Regions from separate parts of the Pseudoalteromonas sp. NCIMB 1079 genome, predicted to be linked through region 3. Evidence: predicted binding sites of a transcription regulator. Region 3 holds the regulator's gene; each other region holds the start of a gene.
The links. The regulator LexA, encoded in region 3, represses DNA repair genes until DNA is damaged. The targets are predictions, from matches to a motif close to TACTGTATNNNNATACAGTA.
Positions count from the first base shown of each region.

Region 1: ruvC (crossover junction endodeoxyribonuclease RuvC) is a predicted target of LexA. The motif match lies at 2,795-2,814, and genes of this name have one in related genera.
Region 2: dinB (DNA polymerase IV) is a predicted target of LexA. The motif match lies at 3,847-3,866, and genes of this name have one in related genera.

Region 1 covers NZ_JBEWZA010000001.1:2,484,576-2,491,259, reverse strand. Annotated here, with positions in the region: gene ABX891_RS11460 (ABC transporter ATP-binding protein) at 1-241, shown strand, start outside; gene ABX891_RS11455 (ABC transporter permease) at 231-2,732, shown strand; gene ruvC (crossover junction endodeoxyribonuclease RuvC) at 2,863-3,387, shown strand; gene ruvA (Holliday junction branch migration protein RuvA) at 3,390-4,007, shown strand; gene ruvB (Holliday junction branch migration DNA helicase RuvB) at 4,015-5,022, shown strand; gene tolQ (protein TolQ) at 5,986-6,684, shown strand, end outside; gene tolR (protein TolR) at 6,677-6,684, shown strand, end outside.
Region 2 covers NZ_JBEWZA010000001.1:3,145,628-3,152,311, forward strand. Annotated here, with positions in the region: gene ABX891_RS14630 (methyl-accepting chemotaxis protein) at 1-1,060, shown strand, start outside; gene ABX891_RS14635 (M17 family metallopeptidase) at 1,132-2,652, opposite strand; gene dinB (DNA polymerase IV) at 2,782-3,834, opposite strand; gene ABX891_RS14645 (hypothetical protein) at 4,174-4,350, opposite strand; gene ABX891_RS14650 (acyl-CoA thioesterase) at 4,512-4,940, shown strand; gene ABX891_RS14655 (aldo/keto reductase) at 4,959-6,011, shown strand; gene ABX891_RS14660 (ABC transporter substrate-binding protein) at 6,129-6,684, shown strand, end outside.
Region 3 covers NZ_JBEWZA010000001.1:522,221-528,904, reverse strand. Annotated here, with positions in the region: gene ABX891_RS02425 (cytochrome c oxidase subunit 3) at 1-335, opposite strand, end outside; gene ABX891_RS02420 (cytochrome c oxidase assembly protein) at 371-901, opposite strand; gene ctaD (cytochrome c oxidase subunit I) at 901-2,493, opposite strand; gene coxB (cytochrome c oxidase subunit II) at 2,493-3,635, opposite strand; gene lexA (transcriptional repressor LexA) at 4,119-4,736, opposite strand; gene ABX891_RS02400 (PaaI family thioesterase) at 4,904-5,344, shown strand; gene ABX891_RS02395 (hypothetical protein) at 5,345-5,725, opposite strand; gene ABX891_RS02390 (hypothetical protein) at 6,039-6,684, shown strand, end outside.

The DNA of each region.
Region 1 (6,684 bases), 2.0 Mb from region 3:
TGCGCGAGCATTTATTGGTACACCTAAAATACTATTTGCTGATGAGCCTTCGGCTAATTTAGACAGCAAAAACGGTAAAATGATTGAATCCTTATTATTTGATTTAAACACGCAACACGGCACTACGCTTATTTTAGTGACTCATGATGAAGGGCTTGCACAAAAATGTGAGCACATTATTCAAATAGAAGCGGGTTTACTGGTAAAAAGCCAAGTAGAGGACGTTGCTAATGTGGGTTAAGTTAGCGCTTAAATTATTTTCACGAGAATTTCGCCGTGGTGAGCTCACGGTTATAAGCGCAGCTATCGCTCTTGCTGTGTTAACCGTGCTTACATTGTCGATGGTTACTGAGCGAATAGGGCAAAGTATTGCGCAAAAAAGCAGTGCTTTTATTGCAGCAGACCGTGTACTTGCCAGCGATCATGTTCTGGACACCGCTTTTATTACTCAAGCACAGAGCCAAAATTTAAAAACAGCGCAAATGGTGTATTTCGACACTATGTTGTTTGCCGATGATGAAATGCAGTTTAGCTCAGTAAAAGCGGCATCTAATGCGTACCCGCTAAAAGGGCAGTTAAAAGTTAAAGATACCCTAACCGGTGAAACTAAAGTTGCTAATAGCGGACCAACGCCGGGTAATGTGTGGCTAAGTGAATCGGTATTTTACAGTTTAAATATTGATATAGGCGCGCAAGTAGAGCTTGGCGCTGCATTATTTAATGTTTCAAAAGTTATTGTAGAAGAGCCAGACGCGCCATTTAATGTATTTTCAAGCAGCCGTCGTGTGCTTATTAATATTGACGATGTGGCAAAAACCGAAGTTGTGCAGCCAGGTAGTCGTGTTTATTACCGCCAACTTTATGCAGGTAGTGAGGCCGACATAAATAGCTTTTACGAGTGGCTTAAACCACAAATGAAAGAAAACCAACAATGGTATGGCGTTAAAGACCGCCAATCACCCATTTCAAACAGTTTAAACCGCGCAGAGAGCTTTTTATTACTTGCCGGCCTATTAGGTATTATTTTGGCTGCAGTGGCTATAGCTGTTTCAGCAAAACGTTATTGTGAACGCCAATACGACCCAGTAGCGATGATGAAAACGCTCGGCGGTAGCCGCTCAATGATCCGCAAAATATACATGCTTCATTTATTGCTTGTATGTGCAATGGCGGTAAGTATAGGGCTGTTAATTGGTTATGGTTTGCAAGAAATAGCAACAAGTTACTTATCAAAAAGTATGGGCACAGAGTTACCCTTAGGTGGCTTTAAACCTTGGCTGGTGGCTATAAGCACCGGCGTAATTTGTGCTGTTATGTTTTCTATTAAACCATTATTTGATTTATTTGATATTCCACCGCTTAGAGTTCTGCGCCGTAACTTAGGCGACAAGTTGGCAGTAAGTCGTGTGCATTTAGGTATGAGTGCGCTAACCGTGTTTTTATTAATGTGGTTATTTAGTAACAACATAAAAATAACGCTTATTTTGTTTATATCAACACTTGCGCTAATTGGTGTGCTGTTTTTAGTATCTAAATTAATATTTGGTGGTGGTCGAAAACTAGGATTAAAGCCAGGTAATAGTTGGTCGCTTGCAATTGCATCTATTCAAAAGCGTGCCAATGTGAACGCGGTACAGTTAATTAGTTTTTCGTTAGCGATTAAATTACTGCTGTTTTTAGTGGTACTTAAAAACGACATGATATCTGATTGGCAGTCGCAACTTCCAAGCGACGCGCCTAATGCGTTTTTAGTTAATATTACGCAAAATGAGCTTGAGCCAATTAATGAATATTTAGCTCAAAAAGACATTCAGGTATCAGAGTTTTATCCAACTATTCGTGGGCGCGTAAATGCGGTGAACGGCGAGTTGGTAGTCCGTTCTGTATCGCTGCAAGACAACGAGAAAAAAGACGAAGAAGCACGTGCAGGTATTGGTCGTGAGCTAAATCTAACATGGCTTAAAAATGTGCCTGATCAAAATGAAGTAACACAAGGCACGTGGTTTGGTGAAAATGCGATGGCTGAAGCCTCAGTAGAAGAGTCGATGCTTGAGCGTTTAGATGTTGAGATAGGCGATACGCTTACATTTTTAATTGGTTCGCAGTCGTTCGACGCTAAAATCACCAGTGTGCGCAAAGTAAATTGGGCCACGCTTAAACCTAACTTTTTTATTATTTTAAGTCCTGATGTACTTGCAGATTTTCCGGCGACGTATATTTCGTCGGTACGTATAAATCCAGATCAAAAACGTGACTTTAGCCAGTTATTACGTACTTACCCTACTATTACAGCGATTGATATTGATAACTTTGTTAAGCAAATACAAACAACTATTTCGCAAGTATCGCTCGCCATTGGCTTTGTACTTGCAATTGTTGTGCTGTGTGGCGCGCTTGTACTTATATCGCAAGTGCAAGCTAGTTTAGGTGAGCGTATGCAAGAAATTGTAATACTTAGAACGCTTGGCGCTAAAAGCCGATTAATTAAAAACGCGACCCTGTATGAGTTTTTATTACTAGGCGGTTTAGCTGGCTTAGTTGCCGCATTTTTTAGTGATATAGCGCTTTTAATTGTGCAGCAACAAATGTTTGATTTAGCAGGTAAGTTACATCCGCATATATGGATTATTGGTCCGGTAGCTGGCGGTGTATTTGTGGCTGGTTTAGGCTATTTAATGATTGCCCGAACACTTAAACAAAATACCCAAGGATTAGTGCGTGCCCTAGGGTAAGCTTAAACTAACATGTTCCTGTAAATGCCCACCTAGTACGTGGGCATTTTTGTTTTTCTTTGTACTGGTAATTTATACAGTGCTCTGGCATTATTAGCGTAATTTAAAAATAATAACAATGGAGCGCTGTTTGGCCATCATTTTAGGGATCGATCCTGGTTCACGTTTGACCGGATATGGTGTTGTTGCCCATCAAGGTTCTAAATTTACATACTTAGGCAGTGGCTGTATTAAGTTAGCCGATCATCCTTTTCCGGTTAGGCTTAAAATGATCTACCAAGGCATTACACAGCTTATTGAGCAGTTTTCGCCAGAAACCTTTGCCATTGAAAAAGTATTTATGGCGCACAACCCCGATTCAGCTTTAAAACTAGGCCAAGCTAGAGGCGCTGCGATAGTTGGCGCTGCGATGGCCGACTTACCCGTATTTGAATACTCAGCTAGGCAAATTAAGCAAGCAGTAGTAGGCAACGGTGGCGCAGATAAAACACAAGTGCAACACATGGTAAAAAATATTTTAAAACTACCCGGTACGCCACAGGCCGATGCAGCTGATGCACTCGCTATTGCGATTTGCCACGCCCACTCAGAACAAAATTTAATTAAACTAGCGGGCAGCGCAAGCAAAACCGTTAGAGGACGTTTAAGGAAATAATTATGATAGGCCGCTTAAATGGTATTTTAGTCGAAAAACAGCCACCAGAAATATTACTCGAAGTAAGTGGTGTAGGTTACGAAGTACAAATGCCGATGACCTGTTTTTACGATTTACCAAAAATTGGTGAAAATGCGATTGTTTACACTCACTTTGTAGTGCGTGAAGATGCTCAACTATTATTTGGTTTTAATAATAAAGTTGAACGTGCCTTGTTTAGAGAGCTATTAAAAGCAAATGGCGTAGGGCCAAAACTTGGCTTAGCTATTTTATCGGGCATGTCGGCAAAACAATTTGTAAGTTGTGTAAATAACGAAGACTCAACATCGCTTGTTAAATTACCCGGTGTAGGTAAAAAAACAGCCGAGCGTTTAGTACTCGAAATGAAAGACAGACTAAAAGATTGGGGTAATGATTTATTTACGCCATTTAGCGACAGCGCAGTAATAGAGCCAATGAGCGATGCGACAATTGCTAATAATGCAGCGGATGATGCCGTATCGGCACTGCTTGCATTAGGTTATAAATTGCCACAAGCTCAAAAAGCAGTAAAATCGATAAGTAAACCCGATATGTCTACTGAGGTTCTTATTAGAGAATCTTTAAAATCTATGTTGTGAGTAACCCATGATTGAAGCGGATCGCTTAATTGATGCGACTGAAAAAACAAATGAAGACTCTATAGATCGTGCAATAAGACCAAAACTTTTAGCCGACTACAGAGGCCAGCCTCATGTTAAGCAGCAAATGGAAATTTTTATTGAAGCTGCCCGAACCCGTGGTGAAGCGCTTGATCATTTATTAATATTTGGCCCACCTGGGCTTGGTAAAACCACGCTTGCAAATATTGTAGCCAATGAGTTACACGTAAGTATTAAAACAACATCAGGCCCTGTACTTGAAAAAGCAGGCGATTTAGCTGCTCTACTTACTAATTTAGAAGAGGGCGATGTACTGTTTATCGATGAAATACACAGGCTAAGCCCGCAAGTTGAAGAAATACTGTATCCCGCAATGGAAGACTACCAGCTTGATATAATGATTGGTGAAGGCCCAGCTGCGCGTTCTATTAAATTAGACTTACCTGCATTTACACTCATTGGTGCAACCACACGAGCAGGCTCGCTTACATCGCCACTGCGTGACCGTTTTGGAATTGTGCAGCGATTAGAGTTTTATTCTGTAGAAGATTTATCGCACATAGTAGGGCGTTCAGCACATTATCTTGGTTTAGAAATGTGTGACGATGGTGCTACCGAAATCGCGCAGCGCTCGCGCGGCACACCACGTATTGCAAACCGCTTATTGCGCCGTGTACGCGATTACTCTCAAGTAAAATCTGACGGCACAGTAAACGCCGATGTAGCTAAGCAAGCCCTTGATATGATTGACGTAGATAAAAGTGGTTTTGATTATATGGACCGCAAATATTTACTCGCCATAATCGAAAAATTTATGGGCGGACCAGTAGGGCTCGACAATGTAGCGGCTGCTATTGGTGAAGAGCGCGAAACAATAGAAGATGTAATAGAGCCATTTTTAATCCAGCAAGGATTTATTCAGCGTACACCACGTGGGCGCATAGTGTCTGACAGTGCATACCATCACTTTGGTTTACTTCCTAAAAAAGACTAGCCTATATACTTTACTTGCTGCGTTTTATTGCGCAGCAGGTAATTGTCTCAGTATCCCTTTGTTTCAAATTATTATACTCAAAACCTCAACACTCTGTTGCAAATGTTATTTCAAAATACTAATACGCTTTATAGTTAACTGTTAATTCACAGGGCGTTAAGACTCGCGAAGCTATCCTGCGTACCATTCAAACTAGTAAGCGAATTACTTATTGTAAATTAGGTAGGGCAATTATTAGTTTATAAATAAAATATGTAGCGCACTAAATTGCAGGCAAAAAAAAGCCCGCAAAAAATGCGGGCAAACAACAAGTTGAAGGAAGTAATCCAGGGGAACTACGTTTTACTAAATTTGGTTTTATCCAGAAAGAGTAAAACAATGTAATACGATAAAATACCCTATTACTAAGAACTTGGCTTAATGAAACTATCTCATTCAGTGCGCTAGCTCGGTATGGGAGAATAATACGTAAGTTTACTTTTTTGTTCAAACTAGAAAATTTGTATTTTCAGATTAGAAAAACTAATTTAGTGAATTTTATTGTTGTTTGAATCTTGTGCGTTAATTAATCGTTAAATTTATAAGTTTATGAAATTTATAACTTAAGTAATTTATTTCGTTATAGCTCGGTATTAGTTTTACTATTACGTACAGGTGAGGCTTATAGGTTTTGAGTGTTTATGCTCTTATTTTGAATAAACGGCGCATTTTATGACGTTTCATGTATATATTTACGCATATTTATAGTTAGCGAGTTTGTTTAAAAGTTTAAATAAAATACTGAGGCAAAGGGAAATGCCAACTAAAGCTGTTTTTTAACGTTTTTTGTTGCCTATTCATAGCAATACCGTTGTCAGCTTGAAATGGACTAGATACACTAGATGCAACTTTTGGCCGTGTAAGCGGTCATATTTACACAAATTAACCAATTTGCCGTATTTTGAAATTATTTAGGAGTTTAACGTGGGATCAGGGCTTAATTTTTTAGATCTAATTTTAGAAGCAAGTTTGCTTGTTCAATTAGTAATGTTAGGGCTAGTTGCCATGTCTGTAATGTCGTGGACAATTATATTTCAACGTAAAAAAGCAATATCGGATGCGCTAATAAATGCTAAGAAATTTGAGCAAAAGTTTTGGTCGGGTATTGATTTAAGCAAATTATATAACGAGATATCGTCACGCAGCGGTCAGTCTCAAGGCATTGAAGCTTTGTTTACTTCGGGCTTTAAAGAGTTTGCTCGTCATAAAAAGAATACATTTCAAAGTGCGAGTATTGTTATGGAAGGAACGCACCGCTCTATGCGTGTTGCGCTTTCTCGTGAAATTGAAAAAATGGAATCGAGTCTATCGTTTTTAGCAACAGTAGGTTCTATAAGTCCGTACATCGGTTTGTTTGGTACAGTGTGGGGTATAATGAATGCCTTTATTGCACTAGGTGAAGTTAAGCAAGCTACATTACAAATGGTAGCACCTGGTATTGCAGAGGCACTTATTGCCACTGCTATGGGTTTATTTGCGGCGATCCCTGCTGTTATTGCTTATAACCGTTTTTCAAACAGTGTTGAAAAGCTTGAGTCTCACTATATTAACTTTATGGAAGAGTTTGCTAATATTTTACACCGTCAAGCAGCTACACAAATAGAGGCACAAGCGAATGTATCA
Region 2 (6,684 bases), 2.6 Mb from region 3:
TATAGTCAGTGCAATAATTATGATTATTGCTGTTATTTTGCTTAGTTACTTTATAGGTAAAAGTATTTTAATACCTACTCGCTTAGCAGCCGATATGATGAAGGACATTTCACAAGGCGAAGGCGACTTAACCCGTACATTAAATGAATCCGGTAACGATGAAATATCTGAACTATCGCGCTCATTTAATTTGTTTGTTTTAAAAATACGAGAGTCACTTGTTCATGTATCACAAAGCGCAAACGGCGTAAGCAAGCATGCACAAATCGTTGACGAATCAAGTAAAACAAGCCACTCATTTATAGAGCTTCAAAACGATAGTTCAACCCAAGTTGCAGCTGCCATGGAGCAAATGACTCACCAAATACACGATGTGAGCCGTAACGCTGAAGCCGCAGAGCAAGCAGCTAAGGATGCAGCACAAAACGCATCAACGGGTAAAAATGTGGTTGCGCAAACAATTACAGCAATAGAAACACTCTCAAGCAACATTGAAACAGTCAGCCGTGTAACAGAAGGTTTAGCCAACGAGAGCCATAATATAGGCTCGGTGCTTGACGTAATAAGAAGCATATCGGAGCAGACAAACTTACTGGCATTAAACGCTGCCATTGAGGCTGCTCGCGCAGGAGAGCATGGTCGGGGATTTGCTGTGGTTGCAGATGAAGTAAGAACATTGGCCAGTCGTACAGGGCAAAGTACTGACGAAATTCAAACCATGATCACTAAACTACAAGAAGGTGCAAAAGCAGCAGTAGAAGCAGTTAAATCAAGCCAAGCACTTTCAGTTTCTACCGTAGAGCAGGCGTCATCAGCCAATACATCGCTTAATGAAATAGAGCGACTTGTTTCAATTATTACCGAAATGAACAGCCAAATAGCACGTGCCACAGAGCAACAAACGCAGGCTGCCGACGAGGTTAATTTGCGTATTAATGAACTATCTCAATCAACCGAGCAATCATTAAATAATACTAAGCAGCTTACTGATGCCAGTGATAATCTCAAACAAAGTAGCGAAGGTCTTTCGAGCGTAGTTAATCGTTTTAAATTAGATTAACCGATAGCGTCCTCATAAAATGCAAAAGCCCTGAATTAACAGGGCTTTTTTATTACATGTAAGTTTTTAGCTTACAAACAATAACGTGCAAACAAGCTCGTTACTGATGCAGCTGTTGGCTTACCATGCTGCCAATCACCGCCTTCAACACCGCTGCCTGCAATATCCATATGAACATAAGGTAGAGGCTGTGCAGAATCATTACCATGCTTATCAAGCCCACCAACAATAGCCATAAACGCCATAGGGAACTGATGTCCACGCGCAGTCACGGCAGATGCTGCGTTATTACTAGATAAAACATCGTCAGCTAGCGTGCGTGGTTTAATAAAGTCGTAGTCTTCACGGCGTGAACGCGATACTTCAGCGCCATCGGCCCATAAGTCACCCAAATCAGCTATTTGACGTGAAACACCAGCGCTACGAGCTGGACCATTTTCAACATACGCACCGTAAGGACCCATTGCACGAGCTGCATGACCCGTTAATGTAGCTACAGTAAATAACGTTGGATTAACCTCTGTTTTAGCTAAATCTTTCATTTCGCTAAGCAGGTCGCCCATTGCTAAGCGCCCTTCTGCATCGGTATTACCAATACGTACACGAACACCTTCACGGCTAGTAATAATTTCATCTGGCACAAAACAATCCGAGCCAATAGAGTTACGAACAACAGCTAAGTACGATACCACTTTAACGCCTTTAGGCTGATAATCCGCAACGGCTTTCATAAAGCCAGCAACAGAAGCTGCGCCGCCTTTATCACGGCTCATGCCTGCCATATAACCGCCTACTTTTAAATCTGCACCGCCTGTATCGTATACAAGCCCCTTACCTACAAACATAAGTGTGCGAGTAATTTCGCCCTCTGGTACATATTCAAGCTTAACAACACGTGGGTGATGGCGCTCAACTGCATACGATGCGCGAGCAACTGTACTCAGCATTGGGTAGTTTTTATCAATAGCTGCAATATCGTCAATTACGTCAACCGCAATGTTTGAGCCTTTAAATAAATCAACACAGTAATCTGCAAAGCGTGGTGGAGCCATACGCTCAGGTTCAGTACCACACAGGTCACGCGCTGCATATTGGCCTGCTGCAATTGCATTAACAGCTTTAATCGTTTGCTCGCTTGCGCCAACTAAACCAATCTGTGTAATAGGTTCAATGCTTTCACCGTGATATTCACGCGCTTCTAATGGCTGCCATAAGGCTTGGCAAGCGCCTAAATAAGCAACTTCTAAAGCATGCTGATAACGGCTATCGTCATTTAAATTTGGTAAAAATAATGCAGGGTTAACACTGCCCGACGCTTTTGCTTCGTTAATTGCTAATTTAGCAGCATCAAAATAACGACGCACGTCGTCGTAATCTCTATTTAACGGACCGGTTGGCGCAAGTACAACGCGCTTGTTTTCAATTACTAATAAAGTAACTTGCTTACCGATGCGAGAATCTACGTTTGCTTGAGCTAAAATAGCATCACGTAATGAGTTATTTGGTAACTGAGAAAAGTCATTACTAATAATAATAAGCGCATCATGAGATGTGCATTCAAGGCTTGCACTAACCGCTTGAGGGTATGCCATAAATAAGGTCCTGTTAGAAAACATAAGCCCCTATTATCGTCGATTTATATATTGAAGACCAGCAAGGAGCGATGAGCTAATCACATAACCTATCAATAAATGGCAACTTGGAGTTACAGGCTTTACAGCTTAATCGAGAATACTAAGTTGGAAGTTTTGTTCTGGCTCGTTTTTAATCCCAACGCCTATGCCAAGTAATCTTACAGGCTGTTGTAGCCCTCGCTGGTAGGCCTTAGTAAGTAGTTGAACAAATATTTCTGTATTTAGCTCGTGATATACCTGATCGGCTGAGGTCACTACAAAATTTGCAAACTTCACCTTAACACTCAATTTATTAATACGATTTTGTAACTGCTGTTTATTAAGCCTTAAAACTAATTCCTCTAACAACCTTGGCAGCTCATCTAAGCACTCCTGTAAACTCGTTTTGTTGTACTCGTAGGTATGTTCAACACTCAGCGATTTTCTTATGCGATCTGTGGATACTTTACCAACATACTCACCTGCACATTTTTGATAAAGCGACACACCAAAATTACCCACATGTTGCTGCATCCAGTTAATGCCTTTTTCACGTACATCCTTGCCGGTATATAAGCCTTTTAAATTTAGCTTTTCGAGCGTTACTTTGCCCACTCCTGGAATTTTCCCCAGCGGTAATTGCGCTAAAAAGTCATCAACCTCATCAGGCAAAACGACAAATTGACCATTCGGTTTATTTTCGTCACTGGCTATTTTAGCAATAAATTTAATCGGTGCAATACCAGCTGATGCAGTGAGCCCTGTAGCATTGTAAATATCGGCTCTTATTTGCTGTGCAATAAGTGTGGCACTGCCTTTACAAGCGGTGCTGTCTGTTACATCTAGATAGGCTTCGTCTAAAGAAAGAGGTTCAATTAAGTCTGTGTAGTGTCTAAATACTTCACGTATTTGGTTTGAAGCTTCTTTGTATACAGCCATGCGCCCTGGGACAATAACTAAATCGGGGCATAATTGTTTAGCATGATAGTTCGACATAGCCGATCGTACGCCATACTCTCTAGCTATATAGTTAGCGGTTGAGAGCACGCCTCGTCGGCTATTGCCTCCAATAGCAAGCGGTACACATGCAAGTTTTGGATTATCTCGCATTTCTACTGCTGCATAAAAGCAATCCATATCTATGTGAATAAACTTTTTCATCACTACTATAACGACTGGTTATTTATACAGTCATTATTATAGAATCAAATGTGATAAGCAAGCCTAGGGCCTGTTTATCTTTCGAGGTTAAATTTGCAGCAGTATATTTGGTATTTAGGCAAGGCAGAGCCTATGTAGTGTGGTTATTCCCCATAAATAGGCGATAACGTAGCACAAATGCCAAACATACGCTGCCCGAAGGGTTCTGCCTAGGGGCAATTTACTCTTTGTTGCTCGGTTTTTACTTAGCCCACTAGGTACAAACCTCGCGCCGCGATTAAATAGCCCCTAGATTGAACAAATTTTAATCCTGAAAGGTCAACAGGCCCTAGTTAGCGATTAAAAAAAGCGCTTATTACCTTCTTGCTCTTTATAACCACGTAGCCAATACATAACCTCAAATAAAAATCCTGCCAACATTAAAATGATAGCGCCAGATTCATTCCCCATCGCGTAACAGGTAAAAGAGGCTATAAAAACCAAACAAGCTAAGGCCCAATTAATTATATTCTGCATATTTTTACCTTTGTGTGTTTTTGTGTGTCTGTGTAATTTAACTGTAGACCTAAAATTAAACAGGTACAATCATCTTATAAAAAAACATGCCATTAATTACCTTGAGCTCGTAACACCATGTTGATAATCTAAGTACTTTAAAAATCAAGGGCCAATAAATAATGCAAACGTTTAAAGATCAGCACCCTATTCATACCGATATCACCGTAGCATGGGCTGATATGGATGCGCTACAACACGTAAATAATGTAGTGTATTTACGTTACTTTGAAATAGCCCGGATCGACTTTTTAAATAAAATAAATCTGTTCGATACAATAAGCCCAAACGGTGTGGGCCCAGTAATCAGCGAAAATAACGTTCGCTATAAACGCCCAGTAACTTTTCCCGACACACTCACTGTAGGCGTTACAATTACAGATCTTAAAACAGATCGCTTTACCATGAACTACACCGTTTACAGCCATGCACAAAAAGCAATAACGACTACGGGTGCATCTAAAGTTGTAATGTTTGATTTTACTACAGGGCAAAAAGCCCCAATCTCCGAGCCTCTTTTATCGGCTTTAATCAGCCATGCTCAAAACTAATTTAGTTAAGGAATTTTTATGCAATACAACCCACTAGGTAGCAGTGGCGTAAACGTATCTCGAGTGTGCCTAGGGAGTATGACTTGGGGTAAACAAAATACTCAAAGCGACGCTGATGAACAAATAGCCTACGCGCTCGAGCAAGGCGTAAACTTTATTGATACAGCCGAAATGTATGCTGTGCCTCCTTCGCCAGAGACCTATGGTAAAACCGAGGAAATTATTGGCAATTGGCTATCGCGTAATCAGCAAAAGCGCAGCGAAGTGGTACTAGCTACAAAAATTGCAGGCAATGGATTATCGTGGGTACGTGATGGCGGCAATATTACTCGCCAAACAGTAATAGAAGCCGTAGATGATTCACTTAAGCGACTTCAAACAGACTACATTGATTTATATCAACTACATTGGCCAAACCGCTCTACCCCTCACTTTGGCAGACAATGGCCCGGCACTCTTAAATTTACCGACGTAAATACACAAGAGCAACAAGCTAGTATGCTTGATATTCTAGAAGGCCTTAATGAATGTGTTAAAGCAGGTAAAATTAAGCACTGCGGTTTATCTGACGATACGCCATGGGGTATAAGCCAGTTCTTAAGTTTGGCCAAAGAGCATAACTTACCGCGTATGGTATCTATTCAAAATGAGTTTAGCTTAGCGCACGCTAAAGACTGGCCGTATTTAATAGAACAATGTGTACACGAAGATATTGCCTACTTACCGTGGTCGCCTTTAGCAGCCGGTTTATTAACGGGTAAATACCTAAACGGTGCTCGCCCTGAAGGCTCTCGTTGGACCTTCATGCAGCGTAACGGTATTTTTAGAGATACACCCAATGCAGAGCAAGCCACTAAGCAGTATGTTGAGCTGGCTCATGCAAACAATATTACTCCAGCACAACTAGCCTTAGCATGGTGTAACCAAGTAGATGGCGTAACTTCTTCAATTATCGGGGCAACATCTATAGCTCAATTAAAGGAAGATATAGACGCATTTAGCATAACGCTAAACGACGAAATTCTTAGTGAGATTAACACCATATTTAGAAACCATCCGATGCCTTATTAAGCATGTATGAGTTAAAAGCAGCCTTGAATGAGGTTGCTTTTAAACTAAAATATTTGACCCTACTACAACCAACACTATACTTTTATTAAGTTTTCTTAATTCAACGAACACTTATCAATGCTGAAAAACGGATACTATGCATTTTGCTTATTAATTGTATTCAACGCGCACGCCGTTGAGCAAAAAGTACAACCTCTAGAAGAGATTATTTGGCTGCAAAGTTACACGCCCCCTTTTCATATAGCTAAAAGTGAAAGCGCACCACAAGGCGGTATTTGCGACAACCTAACCGAGCAACTCATCAGAACCATAACTGATGTAAAACATACCCGCTTAATTGTTCCTCAGCAGCGTATAAATAAATATTTAAATGAAGGAAAAAATGTATGTTTTCCGTGTGTTATTTATAAAAAAAATAATAACCAACAACTTAACTACTCAAATCCAACAACGGTATATCCCCCATTTTCAATTATCACGACTAAAGAGCTAAAGCCGCAATTAGAAGAAAAGCACGGCTCGCCTATTCACCTTATTAATTTATTAACCGACCCGCAATATGTATACGGGCAAGCGGCTGCACGTAAATTTACAACTAAAATTAATACAATTATTGAAAATACAAAACGAGATAAAGAGTCGTCGTTAAGTTGGAGTAGCGAAAATGAAAGTC
Region 3 (6,684 bases):
AATACCCGTGCATAAAAAAGCGCACCAAAAAAGGCCATAAAAAACATAACTTCAGAAAAAATAAACCAGCTCATACCTTGTCTAAAAGAGCGATCCATTTGTGCTGAGTACAAACCTTTATCCGATTCACTAATTACATTTTTAAACCAGCTAAACAACATATACACAAGCACAGCAATACCGGCATAAAGCAGATAAACCCCGCTACCACCTTCTTTACCTACACTCATAACAGTCAAGCCTGCCCCTACTGCAATAAAAAACAATGCAACAGCACCTACAATAGGCCACGGGCTTTGCTCAGGTACGTAATAATGCTCATATTCTTGATTCATTTTATTTACTCCTAGTTTCACACTAGTTTAAAAAGCTAGTTATTACTTGCCACCAGCTGTTCACTAATATCAAATACGGTATAAGATAAAGTTAATTCTTCAATGTCGCTTGGCAATGCGGTATCAACATAAAAAAGTAATTTAAATTCAAGCTCTTCCCCTGCTTTTAGAGGTTGCTGATCAAAGCAAAAACAGGCTATTTTATGTAAATACTTTGCCGCTTTACCTGGTGAGACTGATGGTACAGCCTGCATTACTTTATCTAGGTTGCTGTTATTTTTTGCACTAAACATTACTTCACGCATTGCACCGGGTTTTACCACTACACTGTATTCTTTTGATTTAACTTCAAACGGTGCACCACTTTGTGCGTGAGTAGTAAAGCTAACGCCGACTTCTCGGTTTTGTACTATTTGTGTACTTTGCTCTGCTTGCTCAAGCGAAGGCTTTCCATTAAGCCCTGTTACATCACAAAACACGTCATACAAAGGTACTAAGGCAAAGGCAAAGGCAAACATGCCTATGCAAATAAGTACCAAACGTTTGAGTAGCGGTGCGTGTGTCATTACTTAATAACCGGCGGCGTAGAAAAAGTATGATATGGCGCTGGAGAGTCAACTTCCCACTCAAGGCCTTCTGCCCCTTCCCATACTTTTGCAGGCACTTTATCACCGCCACGCGCGCATTTAATTACCACAGCTACAAACAACAATTGCGATAAACCAAAGGCAAACCCACCAATACTTATGATTGCGTTAAAGTCGGCAAATTGAAGAGCATAATCGGGAATTCGACGCGGCATACCGGCAAGCCCTACAAAATGCATAGGAAAAAACAGTACGTTCACGCTCACCAGCGATAGCCAAAAATGCCATTTAGCCAATGTGATATTAAACATATTGCCCGTCCACTTAGGCAGCCAATAATAAGCACCTGCCATTATCGAAAATACAGCCCCTGTTACTAATACATAATGAAAGTGCGCCACTACAAAATAAGTATCGTGATATTGAAAATCAGCAGGTGTAATTGCCAGCATCAATCCCGAAAAACCACCTAAGGTAAACAGCACAATAAACGCAATACTAAAAAGCATTGGCACTTCAAAAGTTATTGAGCCTTTCCACATTGTGGCAACCCAATTAAATACTTTTACTCCTGTAGGTACCGATATAAGCATGGTCGCGTACATAAAAAACAACTCGCCAGCTACCGGCATCCCAGTAGTAAACATATGATGAGCCCATACAATAAAGCTCAATAGTGCTATGGAGGATGTGGCGTATACCATTGAGGCATAGCCAAAAAGTTTTTTACGAGAAAAGGTAGGTACTATTGTAGATATAATGCCAAAGGCAGGAAGAATCATTATGTATACTTCGGGATGACCAAAAAACCAAAAAATGTGTTGGAACATCACCGGGTCGCCACCGCCTGCGGCATCAAAAAAGCTGGTCGCAAAATACTTATCGGTAAGTACCATAGTGACAGCCCCTGCAAGCACTGGCATTACCGCTATTAATAAAAAGGCAGTAATTAACCACGTCCATACAAATAAGGGCAACTTCATCCATGTCATGCCGGGGGCACGTAAGTTCACTATGGTTACAATCACATTGATTGCGCCCATTATTGAGCTAATCCCCATAATATGTACGGCAAATACAAACAATGCAGTATTATCATTACTGTATGTTGTGGACAGTGGTGCATAAAAAGTCCAACCAAATGCAGGACCCCCACCAGGCATAAATAACGATGCCAATAGGATTAAAAACGCAAACGGTAAAATCCAAAAGCTCCAGTTATTCATTCTTGGCAATGCCATATCTGGCGCGCCAATCATGAGTGGTATCATCCAGTTAGCAAGGCCTGTAAAGGCGGGCATAACCGCACCAAACACCATAATTAAACCATGCACTGTGGTCATTTGATTAAAAAAGTGAGGGTCGACCAACTGTAAACCTGGTTGAAATAATTCAGCCCTGATCACCATGGCCATTGCGCCACCAATTAAGAACATGGTCAGCGAAAAAATTAAATATAAACTACCTATATCTTTATGATTAGTTGTGTAAAGCCAGCGTTTAAAACCTTTAGCTGGGTGATGAGCATGATGAGCTTCATTGGCGTTAGGTTGTTCTACTATGCTACTCATTAGTTCGCCTCCACTTTGGCATCAAGTGCTGTCTGTATTTGACTCGGTTGAATAACATCACCCGTATCATTACCCCACGCATTACGTTTATAAGTAATAACCGCAGCTAATTGCTTTATAGATAACTGCTTGGCAAAAGCTTGCATTGCCGTACCGGGTCGTCCATGGATAACTACATCAATGTGATCTTTTATATCGCCAAGCACTATCGGGCTGCCTTTAAGTGCAGGAAATACGCCCGGTAACCCCATGCCAGTAGGTTGATGACATGCAGCACAATTAGCCATATATACTTGTTCGCCTAAAGTCATTAATTCTTCTTTTGGGAGGGTTTTATCAAGTAATGCGGCATCTGCTAATGCTGCTTTTTGTTTAGCCTGCTTTGCATCTGCAAGCCATGTTTTAAAATCAGCCTCAGATTTAGCGACCACCACAACGGGCATAAAGCCATGGTCTTTACCACACAACTCAGCACATTGGCCTCGGTAAGTACCTTCTTCGTTTATGTTCGTCCATGTTTCGTTTATAAAGCCGGGGTTAGCATCTTTTTTAACTGCAAAATCAGGTACCCACCAAGAGTGAATAACATCGTCAGAAGTCATTAAAAATCGTACTTTTTGATTTATTGGCAGTACAAGAGGCTTATCAACCTCAAGTAAGTAGTTAGGATTTTTATCTGCAAGATTCGCGATTTCATCTTGCGGGGTAGATAAAATAGAGTAGAACTCTACATCTTCACCCATATATTCATAATGCCATTTCCATTGCGAACCCGTAATTTTAATAGTGAGATCAGCTTTGCTGGCATCTTCCATTGCAATTAGGGTTTTAGTGGCTGGTACTGCCATAGCAATTAAAATAACAAACGGAATTGCAGTCCAAAGTATTTCTACTTTAGTGCTTTCGTGAAATTGGGCAGGTACAGCCCCTTTAGATTTACGGTGATGAATAAGTGCCCAAAACATAATTGCGAACACTATCACCCCAATCACACAACATATTATAAATATGGTCATGTGCAGCTGATATACATTATTGCTTATATCGGTTACGCCTTTGCGCATATTGTATTGGCTGTTAGCCAAAACTGGGTGCGAAAAAACACATAATATAAGCCACAAGGTAGAGGTCAGTTTACCCATGTGACGGCTCCTTTGATGCTATTGCGAATGCAAAGCGAAGAGGCATACGGCTTAAACGCCAATTCGTTATTTTTATTTTTTTAGCCAATCTTATTTAATATTGATTGGTTTTGCTGCGCCAACAACGAGTTTGTGTATATTGTGTGTTCTCAAAACTAAAAAGCTGTGAGTTATTATTAGCTCAGCACATTAACAACTAGCTAAAAAACGAACAACAAGCAAGTTTTAGTATAAAAAACAATCAGGTGATATTGAATAATTAATAAAAAATCGGTAATCAACTGGGCAACAGAAAGTTCAAAATATGAGCAAAACAAAGGGGTTTAACGCATTCGGAGGGGGAAAATATAAGTGCAAAAAAGTTTACAGCTTAAATAGTCAGTGGGCTGTTTACGCCCTATTTTTAGTACAAATTTTAAAACAAAAATGCGTACTAGTTAGTACGCATTTATAAAACTGCTTGTTTAAAAGCTATTTTTAAAGTCACATCCAATCAGCGTTTCTTATAACGCCAACGGCTAAGCCTTCAATATTAAAAGACTCATTCTCAAGATCTACTTCAATAGAGTCAAAATCGTCGTTTTCAGCATGAAGTAATACTTTACGACCCGCTTTCTCAAGACGTTTTACAGTTACGTCTTCGTCTAGGCGGGCAACAACAACTTGTCCGTTTTCAGCGGTTTGAGTACGATGTACAGCAAGTAAATCACCATCCATAATGCCAATATCTTTCATGCTCATACCGTTAACGCGTAGTAAAAAATCTGCAGCCGGTTTAAACATTAATGGATCGATTTTGCAGTGACTTTCAACGTGCTCTTGCGCCAAAATAGGTGAACCAGCAGCAACACGCCCTATAAGCGGTAAACCTAATTGTTCTGGCTCTTCTTCTTCAATTAATTGAATACCACGGCTTGCACCTGGTTTCATTTTAATTGCGCCTTTTTTAGCAAGTGCTTTTAAATGTTCTTCAGCAGCATTGGCACTTTTAAAACCTAATGTTTGCGCTATTTCAGCACGTGTAGGAGGCATACCAGTGTCTTTAATAAAAACTTTAATTAGTTCGAGTATTTGAGCTTGGCGGTTCGTTAATGGTCGCATACAACTGGTTTTCCATACAGTACATTTAACTGTGAGTATATACAGTTAAATAAAAATCGCAAATTTAAATTAAGCCTTAAAATAGCTAAAGTAATTTCACTTGTGTACATTTTAGGGATATAACTAAAGCTAAGTTTATAAATGATTAAAAATGCAAAGGAGACATTATGAGTATTTGGTACCAGCCCATCACCTTAGAGCTGTGCAAGCAGTTAGAACAAGGCATTAATGGCCAAGGAACATTAATGAAAACTATGGGGATAGAAGTCACAGAAATTGGCGATGATTATTTGGTTGCCACAATGCCGGCAATTCCTGAGCATCATAACCCAATGGGGATGGTTCACGGCGGAGCTAACGTTGTACTTGCCGAAACAGTTGCCAGCTATGCCGCTAACTTTGTTGTCGATTTTACTAAATTTTACTGTGTAGGGCAGGAAATTAGCGCAAGTCATTTAAAAGCATCTCGCAACGGCACTTTAACAGCAACGGCAAGAGCGTTTCATATTGGCAAACGTAGTTCAGTATGGGAAATAAAAATTACAAATAGCCGCAATGAGCTGTGCTGCGTATCAAAAATGACCGCAGCAGTCGTAGAGCGAAGATAGTTACTTTTCGATTGGGTAAATGGTAATTTCCATACCCGCACCAATCGCAGATATACGCAATAATGTATCTGCGTCTAAGGCTTGATTAAAGCACTTAGGAGAAGTCCCTGATTCAAAACCAATATCAAACGTTCTACGTGAACAGCTTAACCATTGCTTTAGCGCGTTACGCGAACACGATTCAATAAGCTCACATATATGGTTTATGGCTTTATCAGGTGTGCTCACCTCACCTGTAGCTTCAATACGCGCTAGTTGACGGTATTCGTCTTTGTCATAATGTAAAATCGTCGCGACTTTTTTCAAGTCCGCCACTAGCAAACTAATATCTTGCTTTGATTCAAGCTCAAGATCTACATTTAAAAATTGAATTTCCGACATCGTTTCGTATTTATCCTCTAATAATTTCATTGCAAACTTTAACGCAGTTTTACCGTTATACCAAATCAACTATGCTCTATTAACCACTTTATATGGATATTTCGCAGCTTTTAAGTATTTTTTAGCATTTAAAGCTAGCTGGATATCAAATATTCAGCTCAATTAAACAGATAAGTCATGTTAGGAATTTAAGTGTAATCTTTTTTATTTTTAAATGATTACAGTAAGCTATAGTTTAAACTGCGACAAAATGTCGCAGTAACTTATCCTATTAATGTAATAAACTAGCCTCTAAAAATAATAAGACTAAAACATGAATAAAAAAATATTTAAACATGCTCGCAAGTTACATAAATGGTTAGGTTATTTATTAGCACTACAAATTTTAGCATGGTTACTAGGTGGTTTAATTATGAGTGCAATCCCTCTTGATAAAGTTCATGGGGAGCATCTTGCAACACGTACTCTTAATAACCCATTTACGCAGGCTGATTATGTTGCCTCCCTTGACGATATTGCCTCTCAGGTGGTTAATCCAACACAAATAATTTTTGAGAACTTCTTAACTACACCACTTATTACTGTCTTTAGTAATAACGAGCAGCAAAGCTTCAATGGCATAACAGGCCGACCATTTGAACCGCCAACTAAAATACAAATTACCGCAAATGCTAAAGCACACTTACTTATTGACGCTCAAGTAACAAGCGCTGTACTACTAAAGCTAGGTACGCGGGAAGTCGGATATAAAACCAATGTTTGGCAGGTCCAATTTGACGACACCTTTAACACAACACTGTACTTGTCAGAAAATAACGGCAAAGTTGTCACCGTTCGCAGCACGCTATGGCGAATATTCGACTTTTTTTGGATGTTACATATTATGGATTACGATGAGCGAGAGAATTTTAATAATCCACTACTTATTAGCTTTTCAGCAACTAGCGTACTTTTTTGTT